One region of the Streptomyces sp. NPDC092369 genome, then DNA from elsewhere that is predicted to be linked to it. Evidence: riboswitches for the same ligand, from Rfam matches in the RefSeq annotation. Region 1 holds a riboswitch; each other region holds the start of a gene.
The links. A riboswitch is a leader RNA that binds a small molecule or an ion and turns the genes downstream of it on or off. The one in region 1 is predicted to bind S-adenosylmethionine.
Positions count from the first base shown of each region.

Region 1 (4,204 bases):
GCGGCGGGTGGCGCGGTCTTCTCCCGGGAGCATTCAGACGTCCGTCACACCACGCTCACCGGATGCCGTACCACCGCGTCGAACAGGTACCCCTGCGTATTGGGCACCGCGACGTCCGGCTGCGTACGGCCGGCCGTGTCCGTGGCGCGGGCCAGCAGGTGGGTGGCACCGGGTGCCTCGGGCCGCCAGTTCAGGGACCAGCGGGTCCACGTGCCGGTACGGGGACGGTCGTTCAGGTGGGCGCGCCGCCAGCTCGCCCCGCCGTCGGTGCTGATGTCGACGCGGTCCACAGCACCCGCGCCCGACCACGAGCGCCCGTGCAGCACGTGCCGGCGGCCCGCCGCGAACGTGGCCCCGCTCGCCAACTCGAAGGCGCTCTTGATGGCCTGCCGGGTGAGCGGGGCACTGCCGCCCTCCGGGTAGGAGGGACCGAACAGTCGGTAGAACGTAATGTTCCAGGGCGAGAGGAGCGGCTGCGCGGACACCTCGATGTCGCCGACCCACTTGATCGACGCGATCCCCACCCAGGACGGCACCAGCACCCGCACCGGGTACCCGTGGTCGTACGGCAGTGGCTCGCCGTTCATCTCGTACGCGAGCAGCACGTCGTCCAGCGCCTTGGCCAGCGGCAGCGGACGGCGTACGCGGCCCAGGCTCTCGCCACCGCTGACGTACTCGGCGTCCAGGCCGCGCGGTTGCACGTCCACGGCGTTGCGGGACAGTCCGGCCCTGCGCAGTACGTCGGCCAGGCGCACCCCGCGCCAGCGCGCGACGCCGATCGCTCCCAGGGTCCACGCGGTGCCGGTGACCGTGTCGCCCTGCTGGGTCGTGTAGTAGGAGCGGCCGTTGCCGGCGCACTCGACGAACGCGGTACGGGTGACGGACGGCAGGGCGCGCAGATCGTCGTAGCCGAACTCCACCGGGCGGTCCTCGCCGGGAGCTCCCCGCAGTCCGCTCCCCCACAGCCGCAGCCGCCAGTCGTCGGCCTCAAGGACGGGGGTGGCGGTGTGGTTGCGCACGAAGAACAGGTCGTTGGGGGTGTGATGGCCGATTCCGCGCAACGCCTCCCAGCGGGTCTCGGCGTTGGTGCCGCGCTCGATGAACCACTCGGGCGGCAGGGGTTTGACGATGCCGGGAACGGCGGCGCGGGCGGGCCTGGTACCGCCGAGTGCGGTCCCGGCGGCGGTGGCGGCGAGCAGCGTGAGCAGTCGTCGGCGGCTGACCCCGTCGGCCCTGGCCTCACCGGCCAGCCACTGGTTCAACCTGCGGCGGTCGTAGTCGGTTTCGTGGCGGTGACCGGGCGGGGGAACGGGTGTCGGCATGGCGGTTCCTCGTCATGTCTGAGCGAAGAGTGCGGGCGGCACGGAGGATCGCGAGACGTGCCGGTGGATGCACAACCGGCTTGTCCTGCGCGGCTGTTGGCAGAGGTGCGAGAAGGTGCTCGATCAGCCGGTCGGTCGACACAGCGCGGCGGCCACGCGGACGAGGTCCACGGCGCGGCGACGGGTCAGCGACTGCGACAACGGCATGGCGGGATGCAAACACGCGGAGCGGAAGGTGTCAACGAGGCGTTGGCATCCGCCCGCACGGCAGCGCGGGGAGGGTGGTTGACGGGTGAAGCGCTCCATTGACGTATGACGACGTCGATCCGTATGATCACGAACGGCATCGAGTGTCAGCGTCAAGCCCTGGCTTGCTGACCGGCAACCCTCCGACGCGGTGGGGTGCTCCAGGTGAAAGCCCGGCAGGATCACCGACGATCTCTGCAAGCGCGGGACCCCTTGGCCGGGGCGGAGATGTGGAGGACGGTCGTGCGACACAGCAGTGACCTGAACGCCTTCTCCTGGCTCTCCCGTCGACGTCACATCGACCTTCAGCGCTTCGCCGGCTGTCTCTGTCGCAGCTGACCGTTTGTCCGCGTCGCAGCCGACCGCCCCGACCACGTCCGTCCGACGTCCGTCGCGGCCCGTAGGCATTCCCGCCTGACTTCCTGAACTGCACTGCCCCGTCATCGGCGTTGCGCCGACCGGTGCGGCCTGCCCGCGCGCGGTCGCGATCCCCCGGGGGGGCACACGCGTAGTGACACGAGTAGGAGCACCCTCCGTGACAGCACATCCGGATTTCCGACCCACCCGGTGGGCGGCACTGGCCGCCCTCCTGACCACCAGCGTCCTTCTGACCGCCTGCGGCTCCGGCGGCGACGGCTCGGACAGCGGCAGCGGCAGCGGCAGCGGCAGCGGCCCGGCGAAGTCCGGTGGCTCCTTGACCTTCGCGGTGGGCTCCGACGCCGGCTGCGTGGACCCGCAGCAGGTGGCCAGCAACGACACCATCTACTCGGTGCGGCAGATCGTGGACTCCCTCACCGACCAGGACCCGCAGACCGGCAAGATCGTGCCGTGGCTGGCGAAGAGCTGGGACATCAGCTCCGACGCGACGACGTTCACCTTCCATCTCCGATCGGGTGTCACCTTCAGTGACGGGTCCAGGCTGACCGCGCAGGTGGTCAAGGACAACTTCGACGCGGTCCCGAAGCTGGGTGCCCTCGGCACTCTCGCCGAGGGCTATCTGAGTGGCGTCAAGAGCACCACCGTGGTCGACCCGCTCACCGTCAAGGTGACCTTCCAGCAGCCCAACGCCCAGTTCCTGCAGGCCACTTCGACGCACTCGCTGGGCATCGAGTCCTCTGCGAGCGCGAAGAGGACCCCGCAGCAGAAGTGCAGCGAGGGAGTGGTCGGCTCCGGGCCCTTCGTCCTGAAGCAGTACGTCCAGAACCAGTCGATCACCCTGGCCAAGCGCACGGGTTACACCTGGGGTTCCTCGCTGTGGAGCAAGAAGGGCGAGGCCTATCTCGACAAGCTGGTGTTCAAGGTGGTGCCCGAGGCGGGCGTGCGGGCCGGCAGCCTCCAGTCCGGTCAGGTGGACGCGATCAGCAGCGTCGGCAAGGCCAACGAGGCGGCGCTGAAGGGCGGCCCGGTGACCCTGGCGCGACGGGCCAATCCCGGTGCGGTGTTCAACCTGGCGCTCAACAACTCCCGGCCGGCCCTCAAGGACGTCAAGGTGCGGCAGGCGATCCAGTACGCCGTCAACCGGCAGGAGATCGCCGACGCCGTCTTCCCCACCGGCACCCATCCGGCCACCAGCATCCTGGCGCGCACCACACCGGACTACGAGGACCTGGGCAGCGACCTCGGGTTCGACGCGGCCAAGGCCAAGTCACTGCTGGACTCGGCCGGTTGGAAGACGGGTGGCGACGGCATCCGCACGAAGGGCGGCGCCAAGCTGAGCCTGACCGTCAAGTGGTTCGCCAACGCGGCCACCAACCAGCCGGCGCTGGAACTGATCCAGCAGCAGCTCAAGGCCGTCGGCATCGACGTGGTGCTCAAGGAGTTGCAGATCTCCCAGATCGCGACCGTGCAGCAGAGCGGTGACTTCGACGGCCTGTGGGGGAACCTCACCCGGGCCGACCCCGACATCCTGCGCACGCTGTACTCCACCGGGTTGGCCAACACCTACCGCCTCCCGAAGAGCTCGCTGGACACGGCGCTGACCCGGCAGGCGGCCACGACCGACGCGGCCAAGCGGAAGGAACTGGCCGGAACGGCACAGCAGTTGATCGTGACGAACGCGTACGTCGTACCCGTGGTGGAGCTGCAGACCCAGCTGGGCGTGTCGACGAAGGTGCACAACCTGGACTTCGACGCCTCCAGCCGGATCCAGCTGCACGACACCTGGATCGGTTAGATCGTGCGCGGCTATGTGATCAAGCGCGTCGCGCAGGCGATCGGTGTGCTGTGGGCGGCGTACACGGTGTCGTTCCTGGTGCTGGACTTCCTGCCCGGTGACCCGGTCTCGGCGATGGCCGGGGCCGGGGCGGACTCCGGGCAGGTCGATCCGGCCCAACTCGCCGCGCTGCGCCACCAGTACGGCTTCGACAAGCCGGTCCTGGCGCAGTACGCCGACTACCTCGGCAAGGCGGTCCGCGGTGACTTCGGCGACGCGGTCTCCACCGGCCGGCCGGTGACCTCGACGCTCGCGGACGCGCTGCCCCAGACACTGCAGTTGACCGGTGCCGCGCTGCTGCTCGCGGTGGTCCTCGGCGGCGGTCTGGCCATACTGGCCACCTACACCTCGCAGCGCTGGCTGCGCCAACTGCTGCTGTCCTTGCCGCCGTTGGGAGTGTCCGTACCGACGTTCTGGACCGGCC
Region 1 is NZ_JBIVQP010000007.1:409,329-413,532, forward strand. Features, by position in the region: gene ACIQI8_RS36800 (MFS transporter) at 1-33, opposite strand, end outside; gene ACIQI8_RS36805 (sulfite oxidase) at 45-1,322, opposite strand; SAM riboswitch class IV at 1,665-1,778, shown strand; gene ACIQI8_RS36810 (putative leader peptide) at 1,797-1,907, shown strand; gene ACIQI8_RS36815 (ABC transporter substrate-binding protein) at 2,104-3,741, shown strand; gene ACIQI8_RS36820 (ABC transporter permease) at 3,745-4,204, shown strand, end outside.

Region 2 (4,204 bases), on a different contig from region 1:
GCCGACGTGAACTGAACGGGACACCGCAGCCCGGCGGGGCACCGGAACCGAACGGGACACCGACCGGTCGGTGGACGCCCTCTTGACGCCGCAGCCAGGGGGATCGACACTCCAGAAGGGAATCCTAGTGAACAGGTAGGGAATGACATGAGGCGCCTTGGACCGGTCACCGTACGCGTGAGCCGCTCGCCTCTCCTCACCTCCCGCCGCCACATCGATCTGCTGCGCGTCTGCAGCGCGATCAGCCGCCTCGGCTGAGCCGCGCCCCTCCCGTGCCCGCGACGCCCACGCGTCGTCCCGCGACCGGACGCCACCGGCGTCGTCCGACCGCCGCGCACGGCTGAGCCCGGCCCCTTCCCGTCCGACGTCGCTACCGCCGCGCGCACGTCCGCGCCCGCTCCCGGGGAGAGTCATGTCCGTCACACCGCTGGCCGCCCACACCACCGCTCCGTCCACGCCCGCCTTCCGGGGCCGCATCGGCGGCGATCCGCGCAGCGGCCACTACGCCGTTCCGCGCCGCTACCGCCTCCATCTGTCCACCGCGTGTCCCGACGGCCTGCGCATCGCCGTCACCCACAGCCTGCTCGGCCTGGACACCGTCTGTCCGGCCACCTACCTGCCCGCCGTCCCCGACTCCGCGGAGGACGGCCACTCCGTGCTGCGCCCGCTGTACGAGGCGAGCGCCCACCGGTACTCAGGACCGGCCGTCGGACCGGTGCTCAGCGACGACTGGTCCGGGCGGATCGTCAGCACCCACGCCCCGGACATCACCCGCGACCTCGCCCGCCGCTTCGGCGCCGACCGGCTCTCGCTCTACCCGTGCGGCGCCGAGTCGGAGATCGAGGCCGTCGAGCGGATGTGCGCACAGGACATCGAGGGGGCCGCCCAGCGCGCCGGACAGTCCGACGGCGAGCAGACGGAGCGGGACGCGGCCCTGGAGACGCTGCTGGAGTCGCTGGGCGCGCTGGAGCGCTGGCTCGTCGGCCGCGAATACATGATTCGGGATCAGATCACCGCCGCCGACGTCGAGTTGTGGGTCACGCTGGTCCAGCTCGACACCGTGCACCGCGACCACCTCGACGCCTCCGCGGTCCAGCGCATCGCCGACCACCCCACTCTGTGGGCGTACGCCCGCCGCCTGGCCGCCCACCCCGCCTTCGGCACCCACCTCGACCTGGACGGGATCGCCCGCCGCCATCACGCCCGTTGCCGGGGACTGGAGGCGGCCGGCGCGGCCGTGCAGATCCTCGACTGGGCGGCCCACGCGGCCCGATAGCCGTCGCACAGCGGCTCCACAGCCGTTCCAGTCGGTGGACCGGCGTTGACATTCGTTCGGGCAAGTGTCTTGAATATCGCCCAGAACGGTCATGAGTGTCAGCGACAAGCCCTGGCTTGCTGACCGGCAACCCTCGCACCGCGGTGGGGTGCCCCAGGTGACGACCGGACCGGATGACGTTTCGGTAAGCGCGCGGCCCCTTTCGGGGGGCCACCCAACAGTGACAGGTGACGCCATGTACGCAGCTCCCAGGACGGCCGCATGCCGCCCGCAGGGCTGCGTACCGTCGTACGCGAACCTGTTCGTCGCCGACCGCGCCGTCGATCTGCTCCGGGTCAGCAGCGCACTGTGTACCGCACCGGGCCGCGCCCGCTGTCGGGGCTGACGACCACCGCTCAGCCCGCGCACCTCTGACGCACACCCGCCTCCGCCGGTGTGCAGTTCCCCTCCCCGCCCCCAGTCCCGCGCAGCCGCGCGCGCCGCCCGTCGTCGCGCGTCCACCGCCGGGGTCCGGGGTGTCCGAACCTGCCGGAGCCCACTATGAGTGAACCCCCTGGCGCAGCCGTGTCCCTCGCCGAGGCACCGCCTGCCGACGAACCGTCAAAACCCCTCACGGCACAGCGAGTTCAGCCGCTGCGCCGACCGGGACGCTGGATCGCCACCGCGGTCGTGCTGGTCCTCGCGATCCAGTTCGTGCACGGCCTGGCGACCAACCCGTTCTACCAGTGGGACCGCTTCGGATACTGGTTCCTGCGGCCGACCATCCTCGACGGCCTGCTCATCACCCTCGAAGTGGCCGCCTACAGCGCGGTGCTCGGCCTCCTCGGCGGCATCCTGCTCGCCCTGGCCAGGCTCTCCAAGTCCCCGGTGCTGCGCGCGGTGAGCTGGACCTACGTCTGGGCCCTGCGCTCGATCCCGCTGATCGTGGTGCTGCTCTTCCTCTACAACTTCAGCGCCCTGTACAAGACGTTGAGTGTCGGCGTCCCCTTCGGGCCCGCCTTCTTCTCCTTCGACGAGTCGAAGCTGGCCACCGACATGGTCGTCGCCGTCATCGGCCTCAGCCTCAACGAGGCGGCCTACGCGGCCGAAGTGGTCCGCGGCGGCATCCTCTCCGTCGACCAGGGCCAGCACGAGGCGGCCTCCGCCCTCGGCCTGCCCAAGAGCTACCAGTTCCGCAGGATCGTCTTCCCGCAGGCGCTGCGCTCCATCACCCCGAACTACGTCAACCAGCTGATCGGCCTGATCAAGAGCACCTCGCTGGTCTTCTACGTCTCCCTGCTGGACCTGTTCGGCTCCGCGCAGACGATGGGCTCCACCTATCCCGGCGACATCGTGCCGCTGCTCCTGGTCGTCACCGTCTGGTACCTGATCCTGACCAGCGTGGTGTCCGTCATCCAGTTCTACGTCGAGCGGTACTACGCCCGGGGCGCCACGCGCTCCCTGCCGCCGACCCCGATCCAGAAGCTCCGCACCGGCCTCACCGATCTGCGGGCCCGCATCCGCCGGGAGGCCGCCGTATGAGCGCGAACACACTTCAGTCACCGGTGGATGTCGTCCCGGCCGCCGTCGAGGTGCACGACGTGCACAAGTGGTACGGCGCCCACCGGGTGCTGGACGGCGTCGACCTGACCGTACGGCCCGGCGAGGTCACCGTCGTCCTCGGCCCGTCCGGCTCCGGGAAGTCCACGCTGCTGCGGGTCATCAACCACCTGGAGAAGCCGGAGATCGGCTACGTCAGCGTCAACGGCGAACTGATCGGTGTGAAGCGCCAGGGGGAGAGGCTGAAGGAGCTGAGCGAGCGGGCCATCCTCGCCCAGCGCAGCCGGATCGGCTTCGTCTTCCAGAACTTCAACCTGTTCCCGCACCTGACCGTCCTCGACAACGTGGCCGCGGCCCCGGTCGCCACCGGCCGGCTCGGCAAGCCCGAAGCCCTGGAACTGGCCCGCGAGTTGCTCGGCCGGGTGGGGCTCGGCGAGAAGGCCGGCGCCTATCCGCGACAGCTGTCCGGGGGCCAGCAGCAGCGCGTCGCCATCGCACGCGCCCTCGCCCTGCGGCCCGGCGTCATCCTCTTCGACGAGCCGACCTCCGCCCTCGACCCCGAACTCGTGGGTGAAGTCCTCGCCGTCATCAAGGACTTGGCGACCAGCGGCACCACCCTCGTCATCGTCACCCACGAGATCGGCTTCGCCCGCGAGGTCGCCGACCGGGTCGTCTTCATCGACGGCGGAAAGATCGTCGAGCAGGGCCCGCCCCACGAGGTCCTCGACAAGCCGCAGCACGAACGGACCCGCGACTTCCTCAGCAAGGTCCTCTGAACCCCCCTCTTCACCTACCGCCACTTTCCAAGTCCCGAACACCGAACCTAGGAACAGCCATGTCTCCCCTCAGCCTTCGCAGCAGACTCACTCGCGGACTCACCGCCGGCACCGTCGTCGCCGCCCTCGCCGGCGGGCTCGCCGCCTGCGGGGGAGACAGCGACGCGGCCACCACGACCGACAACGCCGCCGCCGGTTCGGTGACCGTGGGTGCCCTGTCCCTCGGCGCCGCCAAGGAGACCACGCTGAAGGTCTCCGAAGTGAAGTCGATCAGCGCCGAGTTGCCCAAGGACATAGCCAAGAGCGGCAAGCTGGAGATCGGCGTCGGCTTCCTGCCCGCCGGCTCACCGCCGCTCGGCTACGTCGGCTCGGACCAGAAGACCCTCACCGGTTCGGAGACCGACATCGGCCGCCTGGTCGCCGCCGTCCTCGGCCTCAAGCCCGAGCTGAAGAACTCCACTTGGGAGAACCTCTTCATCGGCCTGGACAGCGGCAAGGTCCAGGTCGCCTTCTCCAACGTGACCGACACCGAGGAGCGCAAGGCGAAGTACGAGTTCGCCTCCTACCGCGAGGACAACCTCGGCTTCGCGGTGAAGGCCGACAACACCTGGAA
Region 2 is NZ_JBIVQP010000001.1:937,621-941,824, reverse strand. Features, by position in the region: gene ACIQI8_RS04165 (ABC transporter ATP-binding protein) at 1-15, shown strand, start outside; gene ACIQI8_RS04160 (putative leader peptide) at 148-258, shown strand; gene ACIQI8_RS04155 (glutathione S-transferase C-terminal domain-containing protein) at 413-1,276, shown strand; SAM riboswitch class IV at 1,364-1,473, shown strand; gene ACIQI8_RS04150 (amino acid ABC transporter permease) at 1,817-2,797, shown strand; gene ACIQI8_RS04145 (amino acid ABC transporter ATP-binding protein) at 2,794-3,591, shown strand; gene ACIQI8_RS04140 (ABC transporter substrate-binding protein) at 3,651-4,204, shown strand, end outside.
Region 2: another riboswitch for S-adenosylmethionine. It lies ahead of ACIQI8_RS04150 (amino acid ABC transporter permease); the one in region 1 lies ahead of ACIQI8_RS36810 (putative leader peptide).

Region 3 (4,204 bases), on a different contig from region 1:
CAGCCACGATCCGGCCGGGATCAGCCACCCGCGACGGCCGGGATGATCGAGACACCCGCACCGTCCGGGGTCACCGTCTCCAGCCCCTGCTCGAACCGCACGTCGTCGTCATTCACGTACACATTGACGAACCGCCGCAGCTTGCCCTGATCGTCCAGTACGCGCGCGGCGATACCGGTGTGGTTCTTCTCCAGATCGGCGATGACCTCGCCGAGGGTCGCGCCCTCGGCCGTCACCTCTGCCTCGCCACCCGTGTAGGGACGCAGGATGGTCGGGATACGGACGGAAACGCTCATGATGCGAGGCCTGCCTCTCGGAAGGAGTCGAGGTTCGGGCGGATGGTGGCGGTCAGACCGGTGCCGGCCACCGCGTCCAGGGTCTTCAGGCCGTCGCCGGTGTTCAGTACGACCGTGGTCCTGGTCGGGTCGAGCAGACCGTTCTCGATCAGCTTCTTCGCGACGCCGACCGTCACGCCACCGGCCGTCTCCGCGAAAATACCCTCGGTGCGGGCCAGCAGCTTGATCGCATCGACCACCTGCTCGTCGTTCACGTCCTCCACCGCACCGCCCGTGCGGCGCGCGATGTCGAGAACGTACGGTCCGTCCGCCGGGTTGCCGATGGCCAGCGACTTGGCGATGGTGTTCGGCTTCTGGGGGCGGACCACGTCGTGACCGGCCTTGTAGGCCACGGACACCGGCGAGCACCCCTCGGCCTGCGCGCCGAAGATCTTGTACGGCTTGTCCTCGACGAGGCCGAGCTTGATCAGCTCCTGCAGCCCCTTGTCGATCTTCGTGAGCTGCGAGCCGGAGGCGATCGGCACGACCAGCTGGTCGGGCAGCCGCCAGCCGAGCTGCTCGCAGATCTCGTAGGCCAGGGTCTTGGAACCCTCCGCGTAGTACGGCCGCAGGTTGACGTTGACGAAGCCCCAGCCCTCGCCGGCCGGGTCGCCGATCAGCTCGGAGCAGAAACGGTTCACGTCGTCGTAGTTGCCCTCGATGCCGACGAGCTCGCCGCCGTAGATCGCGGCCATGACGATCTTGCCCTGCTCCAGGTCGTGCGGGATGAACACGCACGAGCGGAAACCGGCGCGCGCGGCGGCGGCGCCGACCGCGCCGGCCAGGTTGCCGGTGGAGGAGCAGGAGAGGGTGGTGAAGTCGAAGGCGCGCGCCGCTTCGATGGCCTGCGCCACGACGCGGTCCTTGAAGGAGTGCGTCGGGTTGCCGGAGTCGTCCTTCACGAAGAGCTTGCCGGCGTCGACACCCAGCTCGCGCGCGAGGTTGTCGGCCTGGACGAGCTTGGTCCAGCCGGGGTTGATGTTCGGCTTGGTCGCCACGTCCGCGGGGACCGGCAGCAGCGGCGCGTAACGCCAGATGTTCGCGGGACCCGCTTCGATCCGCTTGCGGAGCTCCTCGGTTTCGTAGGCCGAGAAGTCGTACGCGATCTCGAGCGGGCCGAAACACTCCTCGCACGCGAAGACCGGTCCGAGCGGTACCCGGTGGCCGCACTCACGGCAGGAGAGCGCCGCGGCCGGGCCGAGGTCTACGGTGGAGTCGGTGGTGCTTGCAACAGTCTGCACAGCCATGGAGGCGAGGCCCTTTCTCCTCATCTTCCTCGCGACGCATCTCGTCGCGAGACGGATTTGGCACCTTCCCTAGCCGGGAGCCTCGCGGAACGATCAACACTGATCTACGAGACCGGCTGGAGGGTTGCCGGGGCTTCATCGGGCCGTATCCCTCTGCCCCTCTGGATGAGCGGTATGCGGTTGTATGAGCGATTGTGGGCGCCTCCGACCCCCGACATGCGATGGTCATCAGCGTTGTTCAAGACTGTAACCGAAGGCCAGGACAGTTGAGCTAGCCGTCCGAACCGCGAGATGGATCACAGAAGATCCAATCGCCGAGAGAACGCAGAGGAGCCGCGCACTGTGCTGAACGAAGTCGAGCGTTGGCTGAGCACCCGCTCCTGGTCCGTGACCGATCGCCCGCTCCACAAGATCCTGGCCGCGAAGCACCGCACGGGCCAGTCGGTCAGTGTCGTGCTGCCCGCGCTCAACGAGGAGGAGACCGTCGGCGACATCGTCGCCGTCATCCGTCACGACCTCATGCAGCAGGTCCCGCTCGTCGACGAGATCGTCGTCGTCGACTCGGGATCCACCGACCGCACGTCCGAGGTCGCCGCGGCGGCCGGGGCACGGGTCGTCCACCGCGACGACATACTGCCGCACATCCCGCCCGTGCCCGGCAAGGGCGAGGTGCTGTGGCGCTCGCTCCTGGTCACCACCGGGGACATCGTCTGCTTCATCGACGCCGACCTGAAGGAGTTCTCCTCGGACTTCGTCTCCGGCATCGTCGGCCCGCTGCTCACCGACCCCGGCGTCGACCTCGTCAAGGCGATGTACGACCGCCCGCTCGGCGGCGCCGCGGGCCAGGGCGGCCGGGTCACCGAGCTGATGGCCCGCCCGCTGCTGAACATGCACTGGCCCCAGCTGGCCGGCTTCGTGCAGCCGCTGGGCGGTGAGTACGCGGCCCGCCGCAGCCTGCTGGAACAGCTGCCGTTCCCGGTCGGGTACGGCGTCGAACTGGGCATGCTGGTCGACGCCCTGCACCTGGTGGGCCTCGACGCCCTGGCCCAGGTGGACGTCGGCGTGCGCAAGCACCGGCACCAGGACGGGCAGGCGCTGGGCCGGATGTCCGCCGCGATCTACCGCACCGCGCAGCTCCGGCTGGCCCGCGGGCACCTGATCCGCCCCTCGCTGACCCAGTTCGAGCGGGGCGCGGACGGTTTCGAGCCGCGTACGTACTCCGTGGACACGGAGGAGCGGCCGCCGATGGTGGAGATCGCGGAGTACGCGCAGCGCAAGGTCGCCTGACCCACGCCGCATATGGGCCGCAACCGCGCGTACTGCGAGAATCACGGCCCGTATACGGCACCCACGTGGGGGCGTCCGCACGTTTGAGCGTTTCCGGGCCGGGCTAGGTTGTGGCGTATGGCTTCCACGGCTTCCACGCAGGGCGCTGCCCAGGTATTGGTCGCGTCCAACCGCGGCCCGGTCTCCTACGACGTCCGGGAGGACGGCTCGCTCGCCGCCCGGCGCGGTGGCGGCGGGCTGGTCTCCGGACTGTCCGCGATCGGGCCGGACGCGGGCGCGCTGTGGGTGTGCTCGGCGCTGTCCGACGGCGACCGCGAGGCCGTGCGGCGCGGGGTCGGCGAGGACGGCGTGCGGATGCTGGACATCCCGGCCGACGTGCACGCGGACGCCTACAACGGCATCGCCAACTCGGTGCTGTGGTTCGTGCACCACATGCTGTACCAGACGCCGCTGGAGCCGGTCTTCGACGCGGAGTTCCGGCGTCAGTGGGCGTCGTACGAGACGTACAACCGCGCGTTCGCCGAGGCGCTGGCCGAAGAGGCGGCCGAGGGTGCGGCGGTGCTGGTGCAGGACTACCACCTGTGTCTGGTGCCCGGGATGCTGCGCGAACTCCGCCCCGATCTGCGCATCGGGCACTTCTCGCACACGCCGTGGGCGCCGGTGGACTACTTCCGGATGCTGCCCGACGACATCCGGGCGCGGCTGATGGAGGGGATGCTCGGGGCGGACCGGGTGGCGTTCCTGACCTGGCGCTGGGCGACGGCGTTCCAGAACTGTGCGGGCGAGGTCGACACCGATCGCTGGCTCTCCACGTGGCCCTCGGGCGCCCCGCGGGCCATCGAGCACGTGGGGAAGGACGGGACCTCCCACCAGGAGCGGATCACCCGCCGGACGCTCATCGGTGTCCACAGCCTCGGTGCGGACGCCGAGTTCCTGCACGCCCGCTCGCACGAGGCGGACGTCGAGGAGCGGATGGGGGCCCTGCGCGAGGAGATCGGCGCGGGCCGGAAGACGGTGGTCCGGGTGGACCGGACCGAGCTGTCGAAGAACATCGTGCGCGGGCTGCTGGCGTACCGGCAGCTGCTCGACGACCGCCCCGAGTGGCGGGAGCGGGTCGTGCACGTGGCCTTCGCCTACCCCTCGCGGCAGGACCTCGCCGTGTACCGGGACTACACCGCCGAGGTGCAGCGGGTCGCGGACGAGATCAACTCCCTCTACGGGACGCCGGGTTGGACCCCGGTGGTCCTCCATGTGAAGGACGACTTCGCCCGCTCCCTGGCCGCGTACCGCCTCGCGGACGTGGCCCTCGTCAACCCGATCCGGGACGGCATGAAC
Region 3 is NZ_JBIVQP010000006.1:486,894-491,097, forward strand. Features, by position in the region: gene ACIQI8_RS34120 (MoaD/ThiS family protein) at 21-296, opposite strand; gene thrC (threonine synthase) at 293-1,582, opposite strand; SAM riboswitch class I at 1,600-1,754, opposite strand; gene ACIQI8_RS34130 (glucosyl-3-phosphoglycerate synthase) at 1,925-2,869, shown strand; gene ACIQI8_RS34135 (trehalose-6-phosphate synthase) at 2,987-4,204, shown strand, end outside.
Region 3: another riboswitch for S-adenosylmethionine. It lies ahead of thrC (threonine synthase); the one in region 1 lies ahead of ACIQI8_RS36810 (putative leader peptide).

Region 4 (4,204 bases), on a different contig from region 1:
ACGGCCTGGCGCGTACCCGCCGCCCGCCCGTCCGCGGCGGCGAGGCGATCTGTGCGTGTGCGTCCGGTTACGCCATGCTCTGTGTCCATGATCAGCAACTGGAGCGCGTCGGTCGGCAGGACGGTCAGAACGGTCCGGATGCCGTCGGCACCGGTGACGTACGGACTGATCGCGTTGTGCTGTCTGGTCTTCGCGGTCGGCCCGGCCTCGGGACTGAATCCGGCCTACGGCTCCGGGGACGCGCTGCTCGCCGCGCAGCGGGCCTATTTCCACCGCTGGGGCGTGGTCCCGGCGGACCTCTTCGCGGACCCCGCCGGCTCCGCCCTCACCCCCGCCACGGCCCTCTTCATCCACGGCAGCTGGGTCCACCTGCTCGGCAACATGCTCTTCCTCTACGTCTTCGGCGTGCTGACCGAGGAGCGGATGGGCCGCGTGCAGTTCACGCTCTTCTACCTCGTCTGCGGCTATCTCGCCCTGCTGGGGTACGCGGCCGCCAACTCCTCCTCCGACCAGTCCCTGGTGGGAGCGTCGGGGGCGATCTCGGCGATCCTGGGCGCGTTTCTGTACCTGTTCCCCGGGGCGCGGGTGACGAGCCTGCTGCCGTTCCTGTTCTTTCTGCCGATGCGGTTTCCCGCGTGGGTGGTGCTGCCGTTCTGGGCGGCGCTGCAGTGGGTGGCGGCGGGGCGGGCGGAGCAGGGGCCCGGGGTGGCGTATCTGGCCCACCTGGTGGGCTTCTCGCTGGGCTTCGGCTACGCGTGGGCCCGTTTCCGCCGTAGGACTAGAGTAAGGGCCGCCCCAGCTCCGGCCCCCGAGGGAGAGAACCAGCCGTGATCACCGCGATCGTCCTCATCAAGACCAGCGTGGACCGGATCCCCGAGATCGCGGAGTCGATTGCCTCGCTGGAATCTGTGAGCGAGGTGTTCTCCGTGACGGGTACGTATGACTTGATCGCGATGGTTCGGGTCAAGGAGCACGAGGACCTCGCCGAGGTGATCCCTGGGCGTATCAGCAAGATCCCCGGGGTTGAGGGCACGGACACGCATGTGGCGTTTCGGACGTACTCCCAGCATGACCTTGAGGCGGCTTTTGCTATCGGGTTGGACTCGTGATCGGCGCCCAATCGTCTGCGGAGCGCGGTTCGTGTGCGACTGCCGGCCGGATGTGGCTGGTCGCGCAGATCCCCGCGCCCCTTAGGAGCCTCTAGCCCACCGTCGGGACGCAGCGGCCGTTCTCCGTCGTGTACTTCCACTTCGCGCCGTCAGTCACCAGTTCCTTGACGGCGTTGATGAAGCGCTCGACGTGCTCGTCGGGGGTGCCCGCGCCGAAGCTCACCCGGATCGCGTTGAGGGACTTCTCGCCCGGGGCCGCCTCGGGGGCGCCGCATTCACCCTGGGTCTGGGGGTCGGTGCCCAGGAGGGTGCGGAGCAGGGGGTGGGCGCAGAAGAGGCCGTCGCGGACGCCGATGCCGTACTCGGCCGAGAGGGCGGCGGCGAAGTGGGAGCTGTTCCAGCCGTCGACGACGAAGGAGATCACGCCCACGCGCGGGGCGTCGTCGCCGAAGAGGGACAGGACCTTCACCTGCGGGACCTCCGCCAGGCCCGCCCGCACCTTCTCGATCAGGTGCTGCTCGCGTGCGACCAGCGTGTCGAAGCCCGCCTCGGTCAGCGCCTTGCAGGCCGACGCGATGGAGTAGGCGCCGATGACGTTCGGGGAGCCCGCTTCGTGCCGCGCGGCGGTCTCGTGCCACTCCACGTCCACTCCCCCGTCCTCGCGCCGGGCGACCTTGCGGCTGGCGCCGCCGCCCGCGAGGTAGGGGTCGGCGGCCTGGAGCCAGTCGGCGCGGCCGGCCAGGACGCCGGAGCCGAAGGGGGCGTAGAGCTTGTGGCCGGAGAAGGCGATCCAGTCGACGTCGAGGTCCTGGACGGAGACCGGGTGGTGCGGGGCGAGTTGGGCGGCGTCCAGGACGATCCGCGCGCCGTGGGCGTGCGCGGCGGCGGCCAGTTCGCGGACCGGCCACAGCTCGCCGGTGACGTTCGAGGCGCCCGTGACGCAGACCAGGGCCGGACCGTAGGGGTCCCGGTCGGCGAGGGCCTTTTCGAGGGTCTCGACGGCCTGGGCCGGGGTGCGCGGGGCGTTGAGGTAGGTGACGCGGGCGTCCTGCCAGGGCAGCAGCGAGGCGTGGTGCTCGGTCTCGAAGACGAAGACCTGGCAGTCGGCGGGCAGGGCCGCGGCGAGGAGGTTGAGGGAGTCCGTGGTGGAGCGGGTGAAGATCAGCTGGTCGTCGGGGCGGCAGTCGAGGAACTCCTCGACCGTCTTCCGCGCGTTCTCGAAGAGGTCGGTGGAGAGTTGCGAGAGGTAGCCCGCCCCGCGGTGGACGCTGCCGTAGTACGGGGCGTAGGCCGCCACGTCGTCCCAGACGCGCTGGAGGGCGGGGGCGCTGGCCGCGTAGTCGAGTGCCGCGTAGGTGACCTCGCCGCCCGTGACGAGCGGGACGGTGACGTCCCGGCCCAGAACGGGCAGCTGGGCACAAATGGTCTGGGCGGCGGCAGTGGTGGAGACAGACATGGCGAACTCCCGTGAGAGGCAAGGCGGTTCCGCCGTGCGAGCAGGCTGGGCTCAAGCACGGAGGGGTGAAAGGGGGTGTGCGGAGGCGGGGCTCGACGCCCTATCGCATTCGCTTGCTCACGGAGAACTCCCTCGATGACCAGGACCCCTGGTGTCTTTCGAGGGGCCCGCGCTTGCCGCAGACCTCGCTGCCTACGGCCTGGTCTTCACCCGGGGCACCCCGCCACGGACGGAGGGTTGCCGGACAGTCGGCCGGGGCCTCATGACTGTCACTCATGACCTGGTCCGAAAACTTACGCGATGTGATCGTCGTCCCGCAACCCGTGTCCGGATCGCGGGACGACCACCGCCGTACCGCTACGCGTTGCTGGCTGCCGCCCAGCGTTCCAGAGTCCGCTTGGCGGCGCCCGAGTCGATCGACTCCGCCGCCTTCTCCATCCCGGCCCTGAGCCGGTCCGCCAGCGGCCCGTCCTGCGCCTCCAGGGCCACCAGGGCGGCTGCCGAGTTCAGGAGTACGGCGTCCCGCACCGGGCCCGTCTCGCCGTCCAGGAGCCGGCGGGCGACGGCCGCGTTGTACTCGGGGTCGGCGCCGCGCAGCGCCTCCACCGGGACCAGCGGGAGGCCCACGTCACGGGGGTCGAAGGTCTCCTCGGTGACCTTGCCGTCGCGGACGATCCACACCCGGGAGGTGGCCGTGGTCGTCAGCTCGTCGAGGCCGTCGTCACCCCGGAACACCAGGGAGGAGTTGCCGCGCTCGGCGAAGACGCCCGCGATGATGGGCGCCATCCGCGGGTCGGCGACCCCGACCGCCTGGGCGCGCACCTTGGCGGGGTTGGTGAGCGGGCCGAGCGCGTTGAACACCGTGCGAATGCCCAACTGGCCGCGCGCGGCGCCCGCGTGACGCAGGGCCGGGTGGAACTTGATCGCGAAACAGAAGGTGATCCCGGCCTCCTCGGCGACCTCGGCCACCCGCTTCGGGGTCAGCTCCAGGTTGACGCCGAGACGCTCCAGGACGTCGGAGGCGCCGGACGCGGAGGACGCGGCGCGGTTGCCGTGCTTGACGACCTTCGCGCCCGTGCCGGCGATCACGATCGAGGACATCGTGGAGATGTTCACCGTCTTCGCGCCGTCGCCGCCGGTCCCGACGATGTCCACCGTCTTCCCGGACACCTCGATCACGTTGGCGTGCGCGTACATCGCGCGCACCAGACCGGTGATCTCCTCGACGGTCTCGCCCTTGGCCCGCAGCGCCACCACGAACCCGGCGATCTGCGCGTCCGTCGCCTCGCCCCGCATGATCTGGTCCATCGCCCAGAAGGTGGCGTCGGCGTCCTGGTCCCTGCCGTACAGCAGGGAGTTCAGTACCTCGGGCCAGGAACGGGCCGCCGCGGTGTCGCCTCCAGCGGGGGTCACAGCGCTCATACGGCCGCTCCTGGGTGTCGTAGAAATGTGCGTCGGGACGTGCGTCGAAAGACGTGCACCACCCTATCCAGCGCGCGGCACGGCGAAGGGCCCCGTCCGGTGTTCGGACGGGGCCCTTCGACTGTGGCGTGGCGACGCCTCAGCGATCAGTGGTGGCCGTGGCCGCTCGTGATCTCCTTGTACTCCTCGACGGTGGGCTTGGGGATCTGGGACTCCT
Region 4 is NZ_JBIVQP010000002.1:484,694-488,897, forward strand. Features, by position in the region: gene ACIQI8_RS11855 (rhomboid family intramembrane serine protease) at 88-831, shown strand; gene ACIQI8_RS11860 (Lrp/AsnC ligand binding domain-containing protein) at 828-1,109, shown strand; gene ACIQI8_RS11865 (aminotransferase class V-fold PLP-dependent enzyme) at 1,201-2,565, opposite strand; SAM riboswitch class IV at 2,730-2,846, opposite strand; gene trpD (anthranilate phosphoribosyltransferase) at 2,923-3,987, opposite strand; gene ACIQI8_RS11875 (cytochrome bc complex cytochrome b subunit) at 4,134-4,204, opposite strand, start outside.
Region 4: another riboswitch for S-adenosylmethionine. It lies ahead of ACIQI8_RS11865 (aminotransferase class V-fold PLP-dependent enzyme); the one in region 1 lies ahead of ACIQI8_RS36810 (putative leader peptide).